2 linked regions of the Bythopirellula goksoeyrii genome follow. The protein of the gene in region 1 interacts with the protein of each later gene in a pairwise test. Links are inferred from orthologs where the notes say so. Each region holds a gene or a part of one and is shown on either strand. Other genes may lie near its edges.

Region 1 (12,298 bases):
AAAACTCATTGAACCTGGACCACCTCTTCGTGAGTGAAGACCTCCGCGATGAAATCGCGGCTTGCCCTCAGTGTACGATCGAAGGCGAGCCGATTGAACTCACGTTTCAAGACGGGCAGCATCAATTGACGTTTTGAAATACGCCAAAGTCACTTAGTATTTCAGCGCGTGTTCAATCTAACCTTCAGCCTCCGCGAAAATCCGCAGAAACGTTTCGCGCACCTTGCGACAAGTTTCGAACACCTCCTCCGCAAGTTTCTGGGGTTCCGTCCCGTCCATCAGAAATGCTAACTTCGCGCGTTCGCGGTCCTCTTCGGGAAACTCGTGACGACCTGTAGCATCCATTAGCCGTATTCGTGCCTCCACGTTTCGAAGTAGGTTGTAAGCATCCTTTAAAAAGCGGGCATCTTCCTCAGACAGAAAACCTGCTTGCTCCAGGGAGGCTAAGGCGTTGAGGGTGTTCGTTTCGCGGACCGCTGGGTGGGATTGGCCATATTTGAGCTGAAGCATTTGCACGATGAATTCGACATCCATCGTGCCGCCGGGGCCCCGTTTGAGGTTGCGCTCGCTGGCTGATTCTTGAAGTTTCATACGCATCCCGTGGATTTCCGTAGCATCGCTTGCTTGCCATGGCTTACAGTAGGTCGCAGCCACGACTGCTTCCATTGCCTTGTTTGCTGCCACTGGACTGCCCACAACCACACGGGCCTTACACAATGCCTGGCGTTCCCAAAGCTGACCGGCACCTTCGAGAAAATATCGCACGAATTCCTCTAGGGAAACTGATAGCGCCCCACCACGACCGGTAGGTCGCAGTCGAGGATCCACCTCGAACAGCCGCCCGTAGGGACCAAAGTCCGACATTCGTTTGATGATTCGCTGTCCTAATTCACTGAAAAAATGATTGTTCGTCGTCGAGTCGGCCGAACCTCGGCGATCGGTGACCGTGCGGCCCTCAGCCTCATAGAGGAATACGAGGTCGAGATCGCTGTGATAATTCGGTTCGCGCCCGCCGAGTTTTCCCATAGCCAATACTATGAATTCACAAGGTTTGCCAATCCGTTCGGGACTCGGCTCCCACTCGGCGAACTGCTTCTCTTCGCTGGAGGATGACTTGGTCTCGCTCGGCGGGTCAATCCGAGGCTCGCCCCGTTTTTCGACGAGTTTGTCGTATTCCATCTCGACGACTTCCCTCAAACACACTTCAGCAATGTCGGAGAGTTCACCATGGGTGGCCTGGATGTCATCCTTGCCAAGTATGTCACGTACTCCAACACGCAAGTGCTGTGAGACCTTGAAGCTATGTAGAATTGGTTCTTTGTCTTCGGCCCCTCGGGTCAGTTCGGCCAGACTTGCTTCGACGGCCTCCAGATTGGGCAGCCTTCCTAACAACAAGCTATCCAGCAGTTCGTCAATCATGCCCGGATTGCTGGTGAGGATGCCTGCCAGATAGGGGCAGGCCGCACACAATGTGACATACAGATTCAGTGTAGGACGGTTGCTGCTAAACAACTCCCACAATGCTGCCTTCCCGCCTAGTGAATCGCTCACTCGGCTCAGATTCACTAGTGTGACGTCGGGATCAGGCGTCTTGGCGATGGCCGCGAGCAAACGGGGAGCAATCGACGCCAAGAACATCCGGCAACGCCGTGTCGAGAGAAACGGAATTCGTTCTTCCGCAAGCGACATGAGATTAGCGTATGCCGCCTGGGAGTCGGCGAACGGATACTTGTCCATAACTTTGGCAATCGTCTCCGGCGAGGGATCGGGATCGTTTACCAGATCGACTTCGGGTTCGCTCTCTGCATTATCTCCAAAGGCATCATGCAGCAAGTGATCGAGAATTTTGCGATCGATTTCAGTTCGCTGGCGAAAATCGTTGCGAAAAGACTCCAGAGCCGATACTTTTTCCGTATCATAATAACCCATCCTTCGAGCGATCTTCACCAGATCTGTTTCCGACTTGGGGAGTTGATGGGTCTGGAGATCGTACATGATTTGTAGGCGATGCTCTAGTTTTCGAAGATAGCTGTAGTTCTCCTCAAGCATCGTGCTTTCTTGATGTGTCAGCGCGCCGGCCCTGCTGAGTTTGGCGATCGCTTCGAGCGTGTTGCCAGTCCGCACTTCTTCGAGAGCCCCACCATTAAGGAGCTGTAAGAACTGAATCACAAATTCGATATCGCGTATTCCTCCCAAACCAGCTTTTACGTCGCTGGCTGCAAACTCTCCGTTCGTGCTGCGGACTTCGATGCGGCGTTTCAGTGCTTTGATGCCAGTGATATCAGTTAGACTCAAGTAGCGTCGAAAAACCCAAGGTTCTAATCGCCCCAAGAATTCATAACCAAGTTCCAGGTCACCAGCGATTGGCCGAGCTTTTACATAAGCCTGCCGTTCCCAGGTGCGGCCTCGCATGTCGTAGTAGCCGAGTGCTTGGTCGACACTCACACACAGGGGGCCTTGCCTCCCTTCGGGCCTGAGTCGCATGTCTACGCGATAGGCGAAACTCAATTCGGTCGTTTCGGAAAGCAGATTGATCGTCTCCTGGGCAATCGAAGTCGCGATGGTCTGACTTGCATCCCCCTGCCCTGTACTCGCTGCTTGAAATAGGAACACGAGATCGATGTCACTCGAGTAATTCAGTTCCAAGCCTCCTAGTTTGCCCAAGGCTAGGGCAACAATACGTGGAGGCGAAAACTCTCGGACGTTTCCATGCTGCTTGCGTTTGCCCACTTTGCGAATTGCAAAATCCATGGCCGCTTCGACCACGGAGTCGGCCACATAGGAAATCTGCCGAGTGACCTGGGCCACGGGAACTTCGAGCACAATGTCTCCATAGGCAATCCGCAAAGTTTCGCGCCGCTTGAATCGGCGCAATGCTGCGAGCACATCTGATTCACTGTCCATCGAGTGGACTTCGCCGACGAGTTCGTTGACCAGCACCTCACGAGCGACTGGACGACCTTCCGTCATCCGAAGTAAGTCATAACTCTCAGGATCAGCACACAACTGATCACTCAAATATTGGCTAGTGTTGAGAATCAAGAGCAGATTCGGCAGGGTTGTGTGATCTCGCTCGAAAAGCGATGCCATCGCCAGCGGGTTACGGGCCGTCTGAAAAAAACGCTCCAGATTATTCAGTGCCATATCGGGGTCAGCTAATTGCGGAGCGGTTTCTCTGAATTGCTCGATGAGCATGCTTAAGAGATCCAGAGGAATATCCTCCGCGAGCTTTACCAGATTGGCGTGCGCCGAGCGGAGATTGGCAACTCCCAATGACTTTAAGAGTGGCCCCGCCTCATCCCGATCATCGACGGCACGACGCACGGACTCAAGATCAATCGCAACGTTAGTCACCAGGCAAGTCTCTTCTATGCGGGGATAGGTTCGTCGGCATTATTCGCGAAGCCGATTCTATTCTCACCCCACCTCAACCATAGATCAACGGGAATGCGCCTAAGCACCTAAAGAAAACAGCTCTGGTCCCACGTGCTGCGTAACGACTGCACCAAATAGCGTGTGAGCGTTGGCATCATAGATCGCAATTGGCAACGTCTGGCCTATCTGACGTCGATTGCCGTCGAAAACCACGATGCGGTCACACATCGTCCGACCGGTTAGCTGCAACTGTTCGGAATCGGCAGTCCCCTGGCGCTCGCTTGCTTTGCTGGGTCCTTCGATCAGAACTTCCACTTGGCGGCCGATGAACGGCTGGTTGTCCACCTCGCTGATGACATTCTGCATCGCCAGAAGCTCGTTGTTGCGGCGCTTTTTCACTTCCTCAGGCACGTCATCAGGAAATAGATCGGCCCCACGGGTTCCAGGTCTTTCGCTGTACTTGAATATAAAGCTGTTCTTAAATCGCTGCTCGTGGACAAGCTTACAAGTGAGTTGAAAATCATCTTCTGTCTCTCCACAGAAGCCAACGATAAAATCGCTGGTCACCGCCGCATCAGGCACGATGCTGCGAATACGCTCCATCATTTCGCGATAGTCTTCAATCGAGTAGCCGCGTTTCATCCGCTCCAGCACAGAATTCGAACCACTCTGGGCTGGCACATGGAGATACTTTGCACACTTGGGCAAGTCTCGCACGGCAGTCAGAAGATCGTCGGTCATATCCTTGGGATAGTTCGTAACAAACTTAATCCGCTCCAGTCCATCGATTTCGCTGAGAGATACCAACAAATCGCTCATGCGGGTGGTGCGGTCCCCTTCCTTATAGCGATAGCTGTTGACCGTCTGACCCAACAGGATAATTTCCTTGCAACCCTCAGATGCAAGCTTCTGTGCCTCGATGAGTATCTCACTCGGCGGACGACTCTGTTCGGGACCACGAACGCTCGGCACGATGCAGTAGGTGCAAAACTTGTCGCAGCCGATCATGATCCGCACGTAGGCCTGATAAGGTGTCGGTCGCATCGCTGCATCACGCAGGGGGTCGAAACTCTCATGGCTCCGCTCGATTTGCTGACGGCTCCCCTCCTTGCGACCCAGGCTCACTTCCATCTGAGGGCCACCTCCAGCCTCGATGCCTGCGATGAGGTCGGGAACTTGATGCAACTGGCCTGGCCCGACGATCAAATCAACATAGGGGGCGCGTTCAAAGATCAGCCGCTGATCCTTCTGGGCCATGCAGCCCAAAACTCCGATCACTTTATGTGGGTGCGTCTGCTTGGCATTCTTGAGCCGCCCAAGGGCGCTATAGATCTTGTCCTCGGCATGCTGCCGAACACTGCATGTGTTGAATAGAATCGTGTCGGCATCAGTTGTGTTGTCGGTCAGTTCATAACCCTGCTTGCGCAGACTGGCCACGACGAGCTCGCTATCGAGCACATTCATCTGGCAACCAACCGTTTCGATATAGAGTTTCTTAGCCATCACTCAACTCTCAACTCAAATACTCTGCTTCACTATGCCGCATTGCGATTCGACTTCTCTTGCTTCTTTTTTTTCTTCAGCTGCGTCGCAACTTGTTCGCGGGCATGGGCGACCAGCTCATTACGCCGGTTGGCCATCATCCGCATCAGAGCCATCACTGCTATGTAACCAGCCACACCAATTATTAGTAAGTCCCAGCGATCCATGCTTCGACTCCGGAGCTAATAACCGCAGGCCTGGTGCCAACGGCTAGGAAGGAATAAGTCTCTTCGCACCTTTGCAAGCTCCCATGATACACGGATTGTGGTGGTGCGTGCGAGGCGAAATCTGTGCCTGATAGCAGGAAAACTAGAGCAACTCGTCTCCAACTTGCATCGGATTCCCTCGTAGAAACTCCTCAGCTCGCATCACGCGCTTACCTGCAGGCTGAACTTCTAGCAGGCTCAAGAAGCCGTCACCGGTGGTGACGACCAGCTGCCCAGTTGTCGAAACTACATTCCCGGGAGTACTTTCAGAGAATGTTTCATCGCAAAGCGCGACACGATGTACGATCAATCGTAGAGCTGCGTCGGCGCTACGGTGCCAATCGGTGAATGCCCGCGGCCAGGGTTGCAGCGCTCGCACTTGATTCTTAATCTCCACCGCAGAGCGTGACCAATCGATTTCGCCATGTTCCTTGGCCAACCGGGGGGCCTTGGTGGCCTGACTTTTGTCTTGCTCCACGGGCGATTCTGTGCCGGTGGCCAATTCATCCACAACCCGCAGTACCAAAGCGGCCCCAAGTTCGGCCAAGCGAACCTCAAGTTCACCAGCGGTCTCGTCGGGATCAATCGCTACTCGTTCCACACCTAACGCAGGCCCGGCATCCAACCCCGGCGTCATCTGAATCACTGTGTTACCAGTCTCGCTGTCGCCATTGAGGACAGCCCACTGTACGGGTGCAGCACCACGGTATTTGGGGAGCAAGGATCCATGCAGATTGATTCCCCCCAATCGTGCGATGGCGAGAGTCTCCGATTTGAGAATCTCTCCGTAGTCGCAGACGACCAGAAGATCAGCTCGCAATTCCCTCAGCCTAGCTCGTGCTTCATCGGAGTTAACCGTCTCGGGCTGCCAATCGGGAATACCCAGTGACTCGGCAGCCACCTGCACCGGAGCTGGCATGGGTTTGCGCCCCCGTGGAGGCCGACTCACGGCCATCAAGACTTTATGCTCTGAGGCCTCGAGTGTCCGCAGCGAAGGAACAGCAAACGGTCCGGTTCCCAATAGGATGATCCGCATGTTGTGCTCCGTTGAGTTAGTAAGCGTCAAGCTCGCATGCGTTCAAGTTCCGCAATTCTTGCTGCGATTTGCTCATCAGAGGGCATTTCGCCATGTTCCCGCTTGCTCTGAAAATCAATCTCGAATTCTTCTAAATACCCGCCAATGTCGATTTTTTGCCCCGGCGAGAGTCGGTCAATGAATAACACTCCATCCAGATGATCGACCTCGTGCTGAGCAATGCGGGCAAACAGCCCATCCAATTCTCCGTTGAATTGTTCACCTGCAAGATTGTAGGCCTCGATGGTGATCCGCTCCTTGCGGACCACGTTTCCCTTGACTTCGGGAATACTGAGACACCCCTCCTCACCCTCGACCTGACCCTTGCCGCCACGTAAGACGGGATTGATGAATACGTGCTCAGAGTCGGTTTCTTTGGGATCCCCGGTAGGATTGGCGATGAAAAGCCGATATGGCAAATCAACCTGATTGGCCGCCAATCCCACACCCTCATGCTTGTACATCAACTCAAACATCTGCACAATCATCTCGCGCAGCTCACGATCAACCTTTTTGAGGGGTTTTGAGACATGCCTCAACGTGGGATGCGGATAATGAATAACTTCGAGAGTCAAGCGCAGAATACCTATACGATCAAACAGAATGGCGATTAAATCGCCATTCTGCCCGATTTTCATCCTGAGTAACAGGTCCCACTACCGCTGAGTTGGATACCAGGGAGCCCGCACGTGATACACACCGAATTGGTGCATGTTGCTTGGCCACACGGGTGTGTTACGGAAACCTGCTCCGAAGGGGCCTGGACCGGGATAATTCCGGCCAAACTGGTGGTCAATCCGTGAAATGCTCATGCTTGGGGCGCCCCAGCTCCAGTTGGTTTGCAACTGAGCGGTAGGAGGCACAACCATCGCCACCGGGTAGCCATACGCCGAATGGGCGTAGTTGGCGTGCCAATTAGTAAGTTCTGCCCGACGTAGTGGCTTCTTCAAATAGGGAGCCTCTGCCTCGACCGTCGGTGCCAGCACAGAGGATAGCAACAAGACCAAGGCAAACTTTAGGGGTGTTGTGTGAGACACGATTCTGTTCCTCGTGACGGAATTATGTGAGTTGTAATGTCAGAATTCGTACCAGCAACAATCAATACTTGTTGCTCCAAATATGACAAATGTCTTGCAGACGCAATCCATACGTGTGGTAGCGAATCTTGGCTCGCGACCAACCCGCACCGGGAGTATGGGCGTAGTGTGATCGACAATGCTTGTACATAAACTCGTGCGGCATCAACGGCTGATAGGTCACATAGGTGTGTCCTACATGCGCCGGCACAGGCAAAGGTGATACATACATCTGTGCAGCAGTACCACTAGGATTCGGCCCTTCATAGTAATTGTAAAACAAGTCATTCTTGTTTTGATAACTGATACACCGCTTGTAACAGCCTTCACAATCTGCCATCGCACCGAGGCACTTCTGGCATAGTCCATCGTGATGTGCCAATGCACCGTGGCATCGTTTGCAACGGCATTGGCAGTCTGCCGAACCATCGCTGCAGTAGCACTCGCCAGATCCCGGCTCTCCGCCGCACCATTCGTATTGATCGTCGTTGGCCGACGCAATGGTGGAAATAGACAGGATCCCGACAAGGCACGCCAATGTGCCGACGGCAAGAATACGTGTAGCCATGAATCGCCTCCCTGCGATCGCAGACTCAAGCACGGTAGGCATGTTTCAATTCGCACGGTTCCATTGGGGGGGAACGGGAATTGTCGCTAAGGCTTCCGGCGAGAGCCTGATGGGGTTTTGGGGAGCCCCGTCGAGGTTGGTGGTCACTTCCGACCGGTGACGGGACTGTTGGGGGTGGGGATGACTCACATCTGAGATTGGATTCTGGGTCCTCAACAAGAGAGAGTCGTCCTGCAATTGGTTTCGGCCAGTTCGGGTCCTAACGATGAGAATTTGTTTTCCGCAGGTAGGGGCAAATCCTAGGATTCGTAAATTGAGGGGTTACCTGCCCTGGGTTGAGGACCAAAATATCGCTATAATCCCCAGAACCCGCAGAGTTTAACGCAAACCTTAGCCGGAGACACACCTGCCTCCGAGGTTCCCGGACCAAAGTGTTGGTCGGGCTACAGTTTTCCAGTCTTGGGACTTTGCGAACTTAAGATTGAAAGTTCTTAGAGACATTCGAGGGAGAGGGCGGTTTGGCAACGGCAAAGAAGAAAACAGCAAAGAAAAAAGTACGAGCGGCAAAACCAGCGACTCGTTCGGTAAAGAAAAAAAAGGTGAAGAAAAAGGTCCGCAAGAAGGTTGCGGCTCCTGCTTCTGAGCAATCCCTCGCTGAGTCCAATGGCGTTGCCTCCCCCAAGCGACGCACCACCGCCAAAGCGATGGCCGCCACTCAGCGGGATATCTCCGTCAGCGAGTTCTTCGCTAAGAACCGCCATTTGCTCGGTTTCGACAACCCTCGCAAAGCACTGCTTACTACGGTAAAGGAAGCGGTCGACAACTCGATCGACGCCTGCGAAGAGGCAGGCATCCTCCCAGAAATCTGGGTCCATATCCAGCAGACCTCAGCCGACCACTACAAGGTCGGAATTCAGGACAACGGCCCTGGCATCTTGAAGAAGCAAATCCCATTGATCTTCGGCAAACTTCTCTACGGCTCTAAGTTCCATCGACTTCGTCAAAGCCGTGGCCAACAGGGAATCGGCATCAGCGCCGCCGGCATGTATGGCGTACAAACTACCGGCAAGCCGGTGAAGATCATCTCGAAAGTGGGAGCAAGAAAATCGGCTCACTACTATGAGATCCAAATCGACACCAAGAAAAACGAGCCCCGCATTCTCAACGGCAAAGGCGAGGGAGTTGACATTCCTCCTGGCGACAAAGGGAAAGAGTATATCGAAAAGCATGGCATCGAGTGGGTCGAGCAGCCTCACGGCACGCGGGTAACTATCGAGCTGGAAGCCAAGTTCGTCCGAGGCCGTGGGAGCGTCGGCGAATACTTGGAGCAGACCGCCATCGCGAATCCGCATATTACGCTCAATTACGAAGACCCTGACGATTTTGTCTACACCTACGAGCGCTCCACCAAGACGCTTCCTCCCGAGCCAAAAGAAATCAAACCCCATCCCTATGGTGTGGAAATGGGCCGACTCGCTACGATGCTTGAAGAGGCACAAGGTTCGACCCTTTCGGAGTTTCTCACCTCGCGTTTCTCCCGCGTAAGTTCGCCGATAGCTCGTCGCATCTGTCAGTCCGCTGGAGTTGGTACGCGGACGAACACTCGCAAAGTAGGCCGCAAGGAAGCAGAGTTGCTTTTTCATGCGATCCAGAAAACGAAGATCGCTGCACCTGCGACGGATTGCATATGCCCGATTGGTGAAGATCTCATCCTCAAGGGAATGCACAAAGTTGTGCCAGGTGAATTCTACGCCGCGGCGACTCGCCCTCCTTCGGTTTATCGGGGGAATCCCTTTCAGATTGAAGTGGGCCTCACCTACGGTGGCACCGCACCTACGCAAAACATCACCAAGGATCTATTGTTGGACTTGCTCGAAGAAACTGATGCTCGCACGGTGAGGCAATTCCTTGTCCATACTTTCAATGGACTTGGTGGCGAGGGGGCCGACAAGATTATTAAAACGGCCAGCCTAGGCACGCGCCAAACTCCAGGCAAGCTCAAGCCCAAGGAAATCGAAGCCCTTTTCACGGCGATGAAAAACGTCAACATCGCCGAGGGCCAATCGATGGAGGTACTCCGATACGCCAATCGTGTGCCGTTGCAGTTCCAGCAATCAGCCTGTGCCATTACGCAGACCATTTTGAACACGAATTGGCGGAGCTACGGGCTGAGCCAATCCCGCGGCGGTTTGCCCAAAGGCCCCGTGAGCCTGATGGTCCACATCGCCAGCGTGTGGGTCCCCTTCACGAGCGAATCCAAGGAGGCGATTGCCAATTACCCGGAGATTCAAAAGGAAATCCGCCTCGGCCTGCAAGCTGTCGGTCGCAAACTGGGCATGTTCCTACGCCGTCGTCTACGGGTGAAACAGCAATCCGATCGTCGCGAGATATTTCTCCGCTATCTGAAGGAAGTTTCCAACGCAGTGAGTGAAATCAATGGCGTTAAACAACCCGAGCTTTACGAGCAACTAGTAAATGTTGCGAAGCGGCGCACAGCCGACGCCGACATGAAACTCGACGAACGTGGCAAGAAAATCCAGGAAGACCCGACCCAGTTGGACCTCGGCGAGAACGTTTTGATTGTCGACCCCACCCAGCACGAAGCCGCCATCAACCGCGTTGAAACTGTCGAAGAAGAACCTGAACAAGATTAACACACATTCCCCCTAGCCGGGCTTGCCACGCAGTCCGGGATGAGCCTGAGGACATGATCTTCCGGCTAATTACACCATAGAAAAACATCCATGGCCAAGAAACGCCCCCTCAAAAAGAAACCTGCCACGCCTCACGCTGGAGTGAAGCTTACTCCGCGCGACAAGAAAACGATCTCCAACCTCACGGGATTGGCCGACCGCGTCGTGAGTGCGGCCAAAACGCGCAAGGACCCGTACGTCGATATTCCTTCGCGCACCCTGTCGAATGTCCGTTTCAGCCCTCGTAAGGGGATCCTGGAAATGGGCAACAGCAAGAATCGTCGCCAGTTGTTCGACCTCTCCCAAGCAAAAGCCTACATGCGCACGATGCTCGTAGCCAGCGGTTGCAAGAGACTCATCGATCAGGGTAAATCGACAAGCCTTCGAGGTCTTTTCTACATGCTCAAACACACCATCGAAGGAGCGAAAGAGAATACTTTTGATGTGCAAAACGAGTGCGATACAATCATTGAAGATGTCGAAGTACTCTTGAATTCCATCCGGGAGGAACTGCATCTCTACGCTGAAAATCGCGGGGCCATGGTCGGTAATATTGTAATCACGGACAAGGGCGACACAATCGACTGCGCTCGCATGGGTTCAGGCGGCTACGCGATCCCCTCAATCGTCGAACCCGAAGTGATCGAACTCGATCCCAAGAAGTGCGGTGCCAAGTTTATCCTCCATGTTGAAAAAGGCACTGTCTGGCAGCGGTTTAACGAGGACAAATTCTGGCAAAAGCACAATTGCATTCTCACCCACGGTAGCGGCCAACCCCCCCGCGGCGTGCGTCGTATGTTGCACCGTTTGCACAATGAGTTGAAACTCCCCATCTATTGCGTGCTCGACAACGACCCCTGGGGCTATTACATCTACAGTGTCATCAAGCAAGGTTCCATCAACCTGGCCTTTGAGTCGCAGCGGATGGCCATTCCCGCGGCCAAATACCTGGGTTTGCGCAGCATCGATCTCGAGCGCTGCCAACTCTCCGATAGCGTCAAAATTTCGCTCAATGAAACCGATCGCAAGCGAGCCAAACAGATCGCCAAGTACCCCTGGTTTGAGAAAAAGCGCCGCTGGCAGTCAGAAATTCAGCGCATGCTCAAGAACGATTTCAAACTCGAAGTCGAATCGCTCATCTCCAAAGACATTAGCTACGTTACTGAGGTCTATGTCCCAGAGAGGCTCGCAGAACAGGATTGGCTGGATTAACTGGTGAGCTTCGTGCTATAATTCATGAGACCAGCAACTCTGCGGAGTATTTACCATGGCCAGCATCTCGCCTACTTCCCATCCTGTCAGTTCTTCTCTTGGCGAACCCGCGTGGGAATTAGCTCTACTCTATCCTCCTCAGGGCCAATGGAGTATCAGCGAATATCTTGAGATCACTGAGCGAACTAATCAACTTGTCGAATTCACTTCAGGTAAAATCGAGGTCCTGGAAATGCCCACAATCGAGCACCAGAAGATTGTCGGTTTCTTGTTTATGGTATTGCAAGCTGCTGCCGAAGGCGGGCTAGTCTTGATGGCGCCGCTTCCAACGACGATCACACAGGGCAAGATTCGTGAGCCTGATATCATTTTCAAGCTTCGCAAGAATCTCCCTCGCCCTGAGGAGCAATATTTCAATGGTGCTGACTTGATAATTGAAGTTGTCAGTCCTGACAAGAAAAGTCACGAACGCGACTACTGCATCAAGAGAGCGGACTACGCCGAGGGGGGGATACCTGAATACTGGATCGTCGATCCCCAGGAAAAACAAA
Region 2 (12,268 bases), 5.4 Mb from region 1 along the record:
GGGACCGATGACCAAGTTTGGTCGCTACGGCAAGAGCGGCCAAACCATGAGCGACTTTTTCCCCTACCACCGGGAAATCGCGGACGACATTTGCATTATCAAATCGATGGTTACCGAGCAGATCAATCATGATCCAGCACACACTTTCATGAACACTGGTACTGTGATCAGTGGCCGACCTTCGATGGGATCGTGGGTTAACTATGGTCTGGGATGTGAAAATAAGTCGCTTCCTGGTTTTGTCGTGCTCGTCTCTCAGGGAGGTCGCAACCCGCAGCCGATTGCCTCAAGACAATGGTCGGCGGGTTTTTTGCCCAGCCAATATCAAGGTGTCCCTTTCAATTCCACCGGTGATCCGGTCCATTACATCAACAATCCACCAGGGGTATCCGGCGATTTGCAACGACGCGTCGTCGATAGTGTGTTGGCACTCGATGGCCATCGACAAGACCACCTTCATGATCCTGATCTGACAGCCCGTCTCGCAGCATACGAAACAGCGTTCCGCATGCAAACCTCAGTGCCAGATCTGGTCGATATGTCCGATGAACCACAACACATCCTCGATATGTATGGTGCCGTACCTGGCGATGGTTCGTATGCGTCGAATTGCCTCTTGGCGCGCCGCCTAGCCGAACGTGGCGTTCGCTTTATTCATCTTTACCACCGAGGTTGGGATCATCACGGCGACTTGGTCCAGCACATGAATACCTGTAGCGGATTGACCGATAAGCCGACAGCGGCCCTAGTGATGGATCTCAAGGCACGAGGCATGCTTGAGGATACGTTGATCGTGTGGGGAGGCGAATTCGGTCGCACACCGATGTTCCAGGGCAAAGGGGGCCCGGGACGCGATCACCACATCAAAGGTTTTTCCATGTGGGTGGCCGGTGGTAATATTCGACCCGGGATCTCTTATGGTGCTACCGACGAGCTAGGCTACAACGCTGTGGAGAATCCCGTCCATGTTCGCGATCTGCACGCTACAATGCTCCATCTATTGGGAATTGACCACAAACATTTTACGGTCAAGTTCCAAGGACTCGACATGCGGCTCACGGGTGTGGAAGAAGCCAAAGTGTTGCACGACATTCTGGTGTAAATCAAAGTGAAAATCATAGCAAGAATACCCGCGAATCACGCGGATATAATCGGATTTGTCGCGAGGCTAATTCACACCGGAAAAAATAGATTCTTCATTCCTAGTGCTTTGTCATTGCCAAGAATTAGGGTGGGTGACGACAGAACCACCTACTGGGACAATACTTCTGTCGTCACCCACCCTAAATTTCGATATTGTCAAAGCACTAGCTTCTTCCTATCTGCGATTATTCGCGTGATTCGCGGGCTCCTCATTTCATCTTGAGAAATACCTTTAAGAAATCACTCGCTTATTTCTCGGCAGGCGCAAACTTGTAAATGTCCTGTTCGGTGGTGAAGTAAACTTCTCCCTGGTCGTCTTCTCCGAAAGTCATGACGGGGAAGCCCTTCTCTTGGATCAGGCGATTAGCCGTAACCACCTCATTCTGGAAGTCGTACCACAAGGCCCAAACTTTTCCGCTCACGTAATCAGCATACAGATAGGCTCCCTCCAATTCAGGAACCTTCCTGCCTCGATAGACATGCCCTCCTGTAATCGACTTTCCCACATCGTGATGGTATTCCCATATGGGCTCAATCAGAGTTTCGCACTCTGGGAATCCAGCAGGACCAAAGGGATGTTGGCCCTCTCGAAGGTTCCAGCCGTAGTTGCCACCGCGTTGAATGATGTCGATTTCTTCCCATGTATCCTGCCCAACATCAGCTGCCCAACAGGCCCCGGTCTTGCGGTCAAAGGTTACTCGCCAAGGATTGCGTAGTCCGTAGGCCCAGATTTCCCCCCGTGGAAAACAGTTCGCACCAGCAAAGGGGCCATCTTTGGGGGGAGCCGGTTGCCCATAGAAAGGATTGTCCTTGGGAATCGCGTAGGCCAAACCTTCGTCCTTGTGGTCTACGTCGATTCGCAAGAGAGCACCTAAAAGAGTATGTGTATTTTGCCCATTCATGTGGGGATCATTCCATGCTCCCCCATCTCCAACCACGATGTAAAGAAAACCATCGGGACCGAATGCCACAGTACCACCATTATGATTCCAATACGGCTCTTTAATTTCTAGCAGGATTTCTTCACTGTCGGGATCCGCCTCTTCAGGGTTATCCTTCTTGGTGCGAAACCTAGAGATACGAGAACTATGTGGATTGTCTTTTGAAGGAGTAGGGGTGTAGTAAACGAAGAATTCTCCGTTCTCCTTAAACCGTGGATGAAATGCGAGTCCCAAAAATCCTTCCTCGCCCTCCCACTCCTTGAAAGGCACAACGCGATCACGAATGTCGAGAAACAATTGCATCTCTGAAGTGTTGGGGTCGTTTTCAAAGGAGTGGATTGTGCCGTATTGGGTCGCCACAAAGAGTCGATTCGATCCATCACCGGAACCCGTGATTATTAAAGGCCGTGGCTTGATAGGCTTTCCCGTGTCGATTCCAGTGATCCAGTCCGGCCACTGCAGTTCTGGAAACGCAGGAGCCACTTCGACTGGTAGCGGTGACTCATCTAATTCAGCCCGCAGCTCACAAGTGATCAGACCAAGCCAACAGACTCCTAGAAACACCTTCTTGAAACACTCTGTCATCGAGAAACCTCATTCTTGTTGAGCGGCAATTTGTACTTGGACCAGATAGCATACTATTGACCACGCGTTCTCCCAGCAAGGAGTAGAAGGGCGTGTGGCAGGAGAACTGCAAAGTACGTCGGCATTGATAGGAAAATGACCAATGTACAATTTTCAATGACCAATTTCGGCAGGAATCTTGACTGTCTTGGTCATTGGTCGTTGGTCGTTGGTCATCGGAATTTGTTCTTTCTTGGTGGAAGGTTTCATTGTCGCGATTGGGAAAAGAATCTCTACAACGATTCTTGGGCCATGGGAGAGTCGAGAGCCAGACGTGTTAGGCCGCACGAGCGGTGTAAAGTTCACGATTCTTTTTCGATCCTGCGCACCGAAGGAGGGGTTTTGTCGCCGCACATTTTGTCGCAAACCTTCTCTACAAAACAAAACCCCCTCTCAATCTCTCGGTCCGGTGGGCTTCAACTCGTTGGCCGATCAAGACTTACGCGAATCACGCTGCCTCGGGGGCGGTAGGGTTTTGAAAACTAAACCCTACGAATCTAGCCTCTTCCTGCTCGTCCAAATCGCCAAACTCGTTTAGCGCGCGGACCTGTCACGAGCAAACCCGTAAGTCCATACGGGCGATAGTGCGTTCCGATTACTTATCGCACGTACCATTATCAAGATGCCGGGGAGAAATTCCACAACGATTTTTGTGCCAAGCGGAAAACAGCCGCGCAGCAACGATTGGTTACTCAAACTGAAAAGGAGAACCACGGATTGCACGAATTTCACGGATAAATGGAGACGAAACCGTACATATATTCATCGAGTAGGTTTGAGCAGATGGTGGGTGTGATTTTGAACCATCGAATGAGTTTCGTCCCGTTTTCGTGGGACTTGCTCTATCCGAGAAATCCTTGTTATCCGTGGTTACCGTAGTCTTGCTTTTCACTTTGAGTTGGTTAGCCGTAAACGTGAGTGACCGGAGGAGATCGGGATACTGGGGGCTGCGGGCGAGGGAATCCATGCGGGCCGCGAATCGCGGCAGTTCCGGCGAGGTCACTGGTGACTTGTGCCAGAGTAGATGCAACTAGCAAGTCGCTCTCGAGTCGTTGAAAACCTATTCCCCTGGTTCCCATTCTCCGGTTTGGAATACACTATCTGCGAGGCTCCGCCTGCCATTCGCACCGCGTTCCCGCAGAGTCGCCTTTTGCTCCGCAAAAGTAGCGGGAAAGGGAAAAAAGAGCAGATATAATTGGGGCTCTGATAAGACCCTGTATCATCGTAAGCGCTTTAGAGACCACAGGTTCTAAGCTCTCTCGGCGTTTTGCAATGATCGAAATGTGCATGTCCTTTTTGTCGTCCTTTCGATTGATAGAAAGAGTTACAATGCACTTCCAGAATCTCTGACGATTCGTGAATGCTGTTTTCAAGTCGAACAGGCAGGCTTTCGCTGCAAAAAGATCGTCCTCGCAACGACTCTGTTAGATGCCGACGAGTTTTCGGTGAACGATTTAGCCTTGCTCTATCGTGCGCGGTGGCATGCAGAACTTGATCTAAGATCATTAAAAACGGTTATGAAGATGGACGTCTTGCGTTGCAAGACCCCAGAGCTTGTTCACAAGGAAATCTGGACACACATCCTCGCCTACAATCTCATTCGCACGATCATGGCACAAGCGGCTACCAAACACGACATCGAACCGCGATCGATAAGTTTCAAAGGCACGATCCAAACACTAGACGCCTTTCAACCAGTCATTGCGAGCATGGGCCAAAACGACCCTGCATGCTGCAGGCAGCTCTACGAACAGTTACTTGATTGCGTCGCAAGTCATCGAGTCGGCAATCGACCCGACCGGTTTGAACCACGGAAAGTTAAACGCCGATATGGATCCTATGATTGGCTTACCAAACCAAGAAAAGAAGAAAAAATGCTGCTAGTGAAGAGACATAACGAGATCTAAGCGACATTCGTTTGGCACGCCGACGCTGTTCGAATTTTCACGCCGGTGGCAGTCAAGGTTCTTGGTAACGGGACCGGGATTCAACTCTGCCGACCGAACGAACCCGCCTGCCTAGTCCGGCTCGCGTTCTGCCGTGACGCTTCTGTTTCCGTTTTCAACGCTGTAATAGTCGAGACGGACAGATATGCCAGCGTTGCCAAGGCGACGCAATGTGGATGCTGAAATTTCGAAGTCACAGAGTCCAACTGCGAACACTCCAGTGAATACCGTTACCGACCCGCCAGTGTCGTCTATCCGTCGGGTCAAGTCGGATGTATGGCACAGCTGTAAGTCAACCAGGTCTTCAAGGAATTCCGACACATCGTGACCGTCAAGGATCTCAAAAAGGGGTCAAAGGGGTCGGGAGTCTTTGATTGACTAAGTTAATCGCAAATCGCGTGCCGAACAGTATTGGCTGCGTCCCCTTTTCTCCCACCTGAGTCTCCTTGCCCTCATGGGCGCTTAAGACTCTCATAACATATGGATCTCTTTTTGGGGAGCAGGCCAGGATGAAGTCTCCGACGACCAGGCCGCCCACCAGTTGGCGAGTGACGGCGAGTCCGCCACTCAAAGAAAAGGAAACTCTGTGGTTAATGAGAGACACATCGCAGAGCGATAGAGAAAGCGTCCCCACGCGGAGCGTGGGGACGAGGTGGATTGTTAGTCGGCGTCGACGGGTGGATGAACATGAATGTGGATATGTGGTGCCACTCCAATACCATCCAAGGGGCGGTAGCTGAAGCCGTAGCCATAATCACCGTACAGTCCACCATATCCGTTGTAAAAACTGTCGACGTTGGAAGCGTCGAGAGACGTTTCCTCTTGTTTGGCCAGACCTCGTTCGGCATCATTTTGAGCTTGGATCTGTAGAGAACGCTCTTCGGTCGAGGCTGCCTCGTTTTCGTCGCGATTGATATCGGCGTAAGATTTTTGTGTGGCATTATTGATCGCTTCAGCCTGCTTGAGATGAGCCCTTCGAGCGATTTCAAAGTCCTCCTCTCGTTTGCGATTCATTTCTTCCTGGTGATCAAACTTAAGCAGCCACAGTTTCATCTGAACGGGCGATAGGTTTTCTAGTTCTGTCATGTACTGCTTGGCTTCGGCAGGAGTGATCTTGGCCGACCGCTGACAGTACTCTTGCACCCAGGCGCGGGCCTTGAGCATCGTCGGGCTGTTCCAAATCTTTTCACGTTCAGCGGCAGTATTGATCGTAGTGGCCGAACTCGCCTGATTGGTACCGCTGGGACGGCGAGAATTCGCGTTTTGGCTGATGGCGGCCGTCGCCAGGCCAAACAATACAATTGCAGCGCAAACAGATATAGAAAGGATGCGGTTCATGGTTTCGTCTCCCAATTATTGTTGGTGGTGAGTAGGGCATTCATGAGGGGCGATGACTCGACCACTCTATAATAACAACTAAGAGGAAAGTACTCCAGGATAGATTGCAAGGCGATCTATTCATCCACGATTGGTGAAATTCCTCTGAAAGTCCAATGAAAACGTATAGGGGGTTTCTGAAAACTAGATGCACTAGAACAAGTGAGCGATCTGCAAGTGAATTCCCAGTTCGCTTATGATGAGCCCCTATCGACGAGAGATGAACCATAGGCATTTATTGCAATGTTTTTAGGTCGAACGTGACTCGCGGCACATTAACCAGACCGTAGGACCGTCTTTCAGATCAACTTCGTTTTCTATCTGAAATCCGAAGTGTTCGTAGTAGGATATATTCTCGGGCAATGAAGTCTCCAGTGCTATCTTCCGGCCAGTCGCGTCGCACTCTTCAATTTTAGATTTTAGCAGACCTGCTGCATGCCCTTGTCCACGCTCCGACTCGGTAGTTGCCAAGGCTAGCAGATACCAATACGGTTGCTGAGGATGGCGCTCCGCTAGGTCTGTGAATCCTTGCCGAACTTCATGAATTCGCTTGCCGTGGGCGAGTCGCATAGCAAGGGACTCCGCCAATCTCTCCCAGCGGTTCGGGGCAGGGGGGTAGGGCGGGGTCCAGACTGCCACGCTCGCCAACTGGCCCTGACAGGTTCGGCTCACGGAGACCAAACCTGGTGCAATCCGCGGAGCAACCAATCGGCGAAAGAGCCTCTCGCTAGCGGCAAGCCGTAGTCGCTCGTCGGGGAAAAGCCAACGCTGCAATGGATCATTTGCTAGTGCTGCGGCCAAGAGCCTCGAAATTGCCGAGATCTCGCTGCGATTTGGTTGCCTATCCAGGACTCGATGTGTCGCAGGGGCGATAGCATTTGCCACTTTGCAGGTTCCTTGAGTGACAGGACGTTGGACGACTAGTCAATTCAAATTTAGCTTACCTTGAGACCTGTAAATGCAACTTTTATCTCTTTCGCGAAGTTGTCGAGGGCTGGGTTGACTGATTATAATGAGGGGCCAATCGCCTGGAGACTGAACCAGCCTGGGTGGATTCGGGTCTACCAGACAATTTGACCCTCGTTATTCCCTTAAATTTTTGGAGCCAGAACGTGTTTGATTCGATCGCCATCGTGGGTGCTACTGGTGCCGTAGGCACTTTGATACGACAAATGTTAGAAGAGCGGAATTTTCCCTACGAGAAAATCACGTTCTTGGCATCCGAGCGATCTGCCGGCACTAAAATCACTTTTAAGGGTGAAGATCACACGGTCGAGCTACTCCGTCCTGAAGCATTTGAGGGAATCGACTTAGCCATCGGCAGTACACCTGACCCTGTGGCAGCGGAGTTTTGTCCCTGGGCGGTCGAGCGGAATTGCATTGTCGTCGATGAAAGCGGCTATTGGCGGATGGATCCCAAAGTCCCCTTGGTCGTTCCCGAGATCAATCCCGATGCAGCGCTCAATCATCAAGGAATCATCGCCAGTCCCAACTGCTCGACCACCCAGATGGTCTTAGCGATGAAACCGTTGCACGATGCGGGAATCATTCGCCGAGTGATTGTGAGTACCTATCAGGCTACCAGTGGGGCAGGAGTACAAGGACAAGAAGACCTCGTCGCGGGAAGCCGTGCATTTCTAGAAAACGAAGATTATAAGTATCAGGTGTTTGCCCATCCGATCGCTTTCAATCTCATCCCACAGATTGGCTCGGCCAAACATGAGGGTTACACGAGCGAAGAGATGAAGATGGTGTTCGAGACCCAGAAGATCTTTGGCGACGACTCCATTCAAGTCTGCCCGACATGTGTACGCGTGCCGGTTGAAAACTGCCACAGCGAGAGTATTCTCGTCGAAACCGAGAAGAAGATTACGGCAGCTGAGGCCCGCGAATTGTTCGCCGCCACTCCAGGGATCAAAGTGATCGACAATCTCGCTGCCGGTGAGTACCCCATGCCTGCCGATTGCAGTGGTGACGACGCAGTATTCATCGGCCGCATCCGCGAGGATCTTTCTTGCGACAATGGTTTAGCATTCTGGTGTGTGAGCGACAATCTGCGTAAAGGCGCTGCAACAAATGCTGTGCAGATCGCTGAGTTGCTGGTTCGTTCACAAGCCGCGGTCTGAGGTGAGTAAGAAGCCAATTTCGTCATTCCCACGTAAGCGGGAAACCGGCTGGCCAGCCTAGATACTGGATCCCCGCCTGCGCGGGGAAGACGGGTTCGCGCGATGCCGACGTTCAAACTCACAATTGCCTACGACGGCACAAAGTTTTCCGGCTGGCAGGCACAACCAGACCGTCGCACCGTTCAGGGAGCCGTGCAGGATGCATGGCAGAAGATCACGAGTGAATCGGTCCAGGTAACGGCCAGCAGCCGCACCGATGCCGGAGTCCATGCGCTGGGGCAGGTCGTAGGTGTCAGCTCAGCCACGCATCTGACCGCCGAGCAACTCCATCGGGCACTCAATGCCTTGCTGCCACCAGATGCGGTTGTGAAAAGAGTTGACGCTGTGCCGGATGGGTTTCACGCCACTTACAATGCCGTCGGCAAACGCTATCGCTATCGCATCCACAATGACCGATGTCGACCGTTGTTTGATCGCGACACCGTCTGGCATGTCCCGCAGGTATTAGATGCCAATGCGATGCATCAAGCTGCAAAAGTACTGATCGGTACGCATGATTTCGCCAGTTTTCAGTCGGCAGGCTCTGAACGGGAATCCACTGTGCGCACGATCTCATGCATCGAAGTGCGGCGTGTCAAAGGAGAACATGAATCCCTGCTGGAAATCGATGTCGAGGGAAATGGGTTTCTCTACAACATGGTACGAATCATCGTTGGCTCACTAGTGGAAGTGGGACTGGGCCGACGTGACGAGGCGTGGCTTGCAGCATCCCTCAAGGCTTGTGATCGGCGTCAGGCCGGAAGAACGGCACCTCCCCAGGGATTGTGCCTAATGCGCGTGGATTACTGAGCGGGAAACACTCTTTCGCCGACTCACTGTTGTGACTAGACTGGCACTTTCTAGCAAGTGTTCCTGCAGTAATCCTCAAGCCGCAAATAGAGAATTCATGGCATCTGCCGGTAAAGAATTTGTTGGCCCTTACAGGCTGTTTTATTTAATCCGAGCCGGGGCGATGTTCGAGATTTGGGCGGTGAAGCCGATTGGCAAAGACGAGCCATTTGCCATGAAGTGGCTCCCCCCAGGGCCAAAACATACGCGCCAATCCTCTGGAGAGTTGAAGCACGAATACAATGTTGGCAAGACGTTGGATCATCCTTCAGTGATCAAGACCCTTGATTTCGGTACAGAGAAAAAAGACGGTACCTACCTGATCATGGAACTGTTCAAGACCCCCAACCTCAAGCAGCAGATCCATGATGGCGTCGAGCAGCTTCATTGGAGACTGGAAGAGATTCTTGGAGCAGCCGCTCTTTCGGTCGAGTACATGCACAAGCAGGGTTGGACCCATCGCGATATCAAGCCCGATAATTTTCTCGTCAGCGATGAAAATGAAGTACGTTTGATCGATTTCACTTTGGCCAGGAAGATCAAGACAGGAATCTCGAAGCTGTTCGGCAACAAGGCGCCGGTGCAAGGAACTTATAGCTACATGGCCCCCGAGCAGATCCGCGGCAAGGAAGTTGACGAGCGGGCCGACATCTATAGTTTTGGCTGCATGGTGTACGAATTGATGACCGGGAAGCTACCCTACACGGCCAGCAGTTCCACCGAACTTTTGAACAAGCATCTCAAGGCACGCCCGCAACCAATAAGCATGCTGCAGAAGAATGTGCAACCAGAGTTCGCCAATCTGGTGCATCGTATGCTCGAAAAGGACCCCAATGATCGCCCCGATACCCTGATGGAGTTCTACCGCGAACTCAAAGCAGGTCGCTGCTTCCATATCAAGCCAAAAAAGCCCGTAGAAAAGCCGCCGAAAGATCACGACGAAGGCGTCTGATCGCGGTATAATCCAACCATGCCAGGATACGACTTCCGACTACCGTTTGAGCAACCCATCTTCGAACTGCAAGAGCAGATCGATACGCTCGAAGCCAACGAAACAAACTCGCCCGAGCTGCGCGAGCGGATTCGGGAATTACGCAAGCAACTCACCGAAACAACCAAGGCGATCTACAACCATCTCGATCCCTGGGAAACCGTCCAGGTGGCCCGCCACAAGGAGCGTCCCAAGTTCACCGACTACCTCGACTTGGTATTCGATGAGTTTGTAGAACTCCACGGCGACCGGTTCTTTGGAGACGATCGTGCCCTTCGCACCGGTTTTGCCAAATTGGACGAATACAAGGTCCTCGTCGTCGGCCACGAGAAGGGAAAAACGCTCAAAGAGCGGAACGAGTGCTATTTTGGCTGTGCCCATCCTGAGGGCTACCGCAAGGCGATGGAAAAGATGAATCTGGCCGCGAAATACGGCCTGCCAATCATTGCAATGATCGACACCCCCGGTGCCTATCCGGGCATTGGAGCCGAAGAACGCGGTCAGGCGATGGTGATCGCCCAGAGCATGATGGAAATGTCGCGATTCAAAACTCCGATTATTTGCGTTGTGATCGGCGAAGGAGGCTCCGGCGGGGCACTGGGAATCGGCGTAGGAGATCGCGTCGCGATTTTGCAACACGCTTATTATTCGGTTATCAGCCCCGAGGGTTGTGCCGGAATCTTGTGGAAAAGTCATAACTACGCCGAGCAAGCAGCCCAGGCGTTGCGGATCACTTCCAAGCATCTGAGTGAAATGAAAGTCGTCGACGATGTGATCGAAGAACCCTTAGGTGGAGCCCACCGCGATCATCACCAGATGGCGGGCCGGATGAAGGTTTATCTTTTGAAAACCCTCCGCGAACTTCTGCGAAAGCCAACCGACAATCTGCTTGCCGAGCGCTATGAAAAGTTTCGCCGCATCGGACCGTTTCTAGAGACTCCGCCAGCCGTTGGCGAGCCGGTTGCATAACCTTGGGCGAGCCGGATTTGTCAGCATCCGACACCTTAGGCGAGCCGGATGCGTCAGCTTCCGGTAGGGTAGCAGTAGAGAGAATCCTGACATCAGAGCATCTACCACGAACGTCCGATAATCACTGTTATGTTCGTTTTAGAGGTGTTTTTCCTCGGGAATTGGCATGGGTCAGCTTAAACCGCCACCCTTTTCAATTGTATCAGAAGTCACTTGGCAGCTACTCTAAACTCACACGCTCAGGCCGTGCATTGTCTGCCTTCATGGACCTCGGCAAGGCGAAAACGGCGCCCTCTTGGTTGCAAAAGTAAAGTGTTGAAGACGAGGGTTTTCGGCCATGGCCATCAGCCCAGAGGGCATAAAAATCAGGGTGGACGTTTACGGGACGGCGAACGTAATCGTGGTTTCGTGCGCTGCGGTGAGTAAGTAAAGTCTGCATCTCCCAGTGGTGGCCTAAATCGCGGGAAATCCACTGGACGATCTCGCCCCCCGGGTTGTAGGGTTGAGGTCCCCTTTCAGTCGGGGCAATGATCTGCCAGATTCCAGCTTTGCTCAGCCACAACGACCCCATGTCGTAATTATTGTCGGAATGCATTGCCTCTTGAATATCCCAATCGCTACCAGTCCAACGTGCCGTATTCCAAATTCTCGGGTCGTTCTGGGGTCCCGATTCGTAGCCTGCACTGGTCAGAAACAGGATGATTGGTCTGTCGTTTTCATCATACCGGATGTCTTTCAGATAGACGTTCAATCCTTCGGACTCGTAGTCATTAACAAGTGCGACGTTGGCCGAATCGGTTAGCGGCACCTGCACTCGATCTCCTGCGATCGATTGCCAGGATTTTCCAAAATCGGGGGTTTCAAGGTAATACAGGTTAGTACGCCAATTAAGCCCCTTCCCGTGAGGGTGGTAATTGAACGCCGAGCCTACTTTTTCTCTTCCAATTGCACTGATCTGATAGTGTCCTTCCTCAATCGCTGCCAACCGCTGCAACGGGTTCCAGGTGAATCCATCCGAACTGCTCATGAAACATAGAGTTCTTGCCGCTGGAGATTGGTATTTGGTGAAGAAGCAGGCAAACCCACGCTTCGTATCATGCCAAGCCTGCATGTAGGAGAAGTTCGAAATTTCAACCTCTTCATTTGATTCCTGGCGAGTAGCTTGCACAAGTTCAAATTCTGTGACATCGTAGGGCAGTTTGCTGCGGTGAATGTAAGAAGGGCGACTCGTACCATGGGAAGTTGAAAATACCCAAATGTGAC

Evidence for each region.
Region 2: the proteins of def (region 1) and Pr1d_RS01805 interact in binary tests that used the Escherichia coli proteins (3 or more experiments, as listed by UniProt). The link is inferred for Bythopirellula goksoeyrii from one-to-one orthologs.

The regions. Positions count from the first base shown.
Region 1 is NZ_CP042913.1:5,857,985-5,870,282, forward strand. What follows is about bases 5,012-7,926. They hold def (peptide deformylase), read right to left. Parts: upstream 6,837-7,926; coding sequence 6,186-6,836; downstream 5,012-6,185. Other genes in these bases: Pr1d_RS25910 (hypothetical protein), read right to left, coding at 5,012-5,084; fmt (methionyl-tRNA formyltransferase), read right to left, coding at 5,227-6,159; Pr1d_RS23165 (hypothetical protein), read right to left, coding at 6,855-7,235; Pr1d_RS23170 (hypothetical protein), read right to left, coding at 7,297-7,842. Also shown: Pr1d_RS23140 (DUF362 domain-containing protein), read left to right, coding at 1-137; Pr1d_RS23145 ([protein-PII] uridylyltransferase family protein), read right to left, coding at 178-3,354; tRNA (N6-isopentenyl adenosine(37)-C2)-methylthiotransferase MiaB, read right to left, coding at 3,454-4,878; more of Pr1d_RS25910, read right to left, coding at 4,911-5,011; Pr1d_RS23175 (DNA topoisomerase VI subunit B), read left to right, coding at 8,361-10,496; Pr1d_RS23180 (DNA topoisomerase IV subunit A), read left to right, coding at 10,587-11,747; Pr1d_RS23185 (Uma2 family endonuclease), read left to right, coding at 11,803-12,298. UniProt on the Escherichia coli protein: Removes the formyl group from the N-terminal Met of newly synthesized proteins. Requires at least a dipeptide for an efficient rate of reaction. N-terminal L-methionine is a prerequisite for activity but the enzyme has broad specificity at other positions.
Region 2 is NZ_CP042913.1:450,127-462,394, forward strand. Bases 6,266-9,150 are described here. They hold Pr1d_RS01805 (aspartate-semialdehyde dehydrogenase), read left to right. Parts: upstream 6,266-7,143; coding sequence 7,144-8,157; downstream 8,158-9,150. Other genes in these bases: Pr1d_RS01800 (GNAT family N-acetyltransferase), read right to left, coding at 6,281-6,916; truA (tRNA pseudouridine(38-40) synthase TruA), read left to right, coding at 8,260-9,006; Pr1d_RS01815 (serine/threonine protein kinase), read left to right, coding at 9,104-9,150. Outside these bases: Pr1d_RS01780 (DUF1501 domain-containing protein), read left to right, coding at 1-1,102; Pr1d_RS01785 (PQQ-dependent sugar dehydrogenase), read right to left, coding at 1,392-2,669; Pr1d_RS01790 (transposase), read left to right, coding at 3,992-4,615; Pr1d_RS01795 (hypothetical protein), read right to left, coding at 5,315-5,992; more of Pr1d_RS01815, read left to right, coding at 9,151-9,997; Pr1d_RS01820 (acetyl-CoA carboxylase carboxyltransferase subunit alpha), read left to right, coding at 10,016-11,005; Pr1d_RS01825 (BNR-4 repeat-containing protein), read right to left, coding at 11,226-12,268.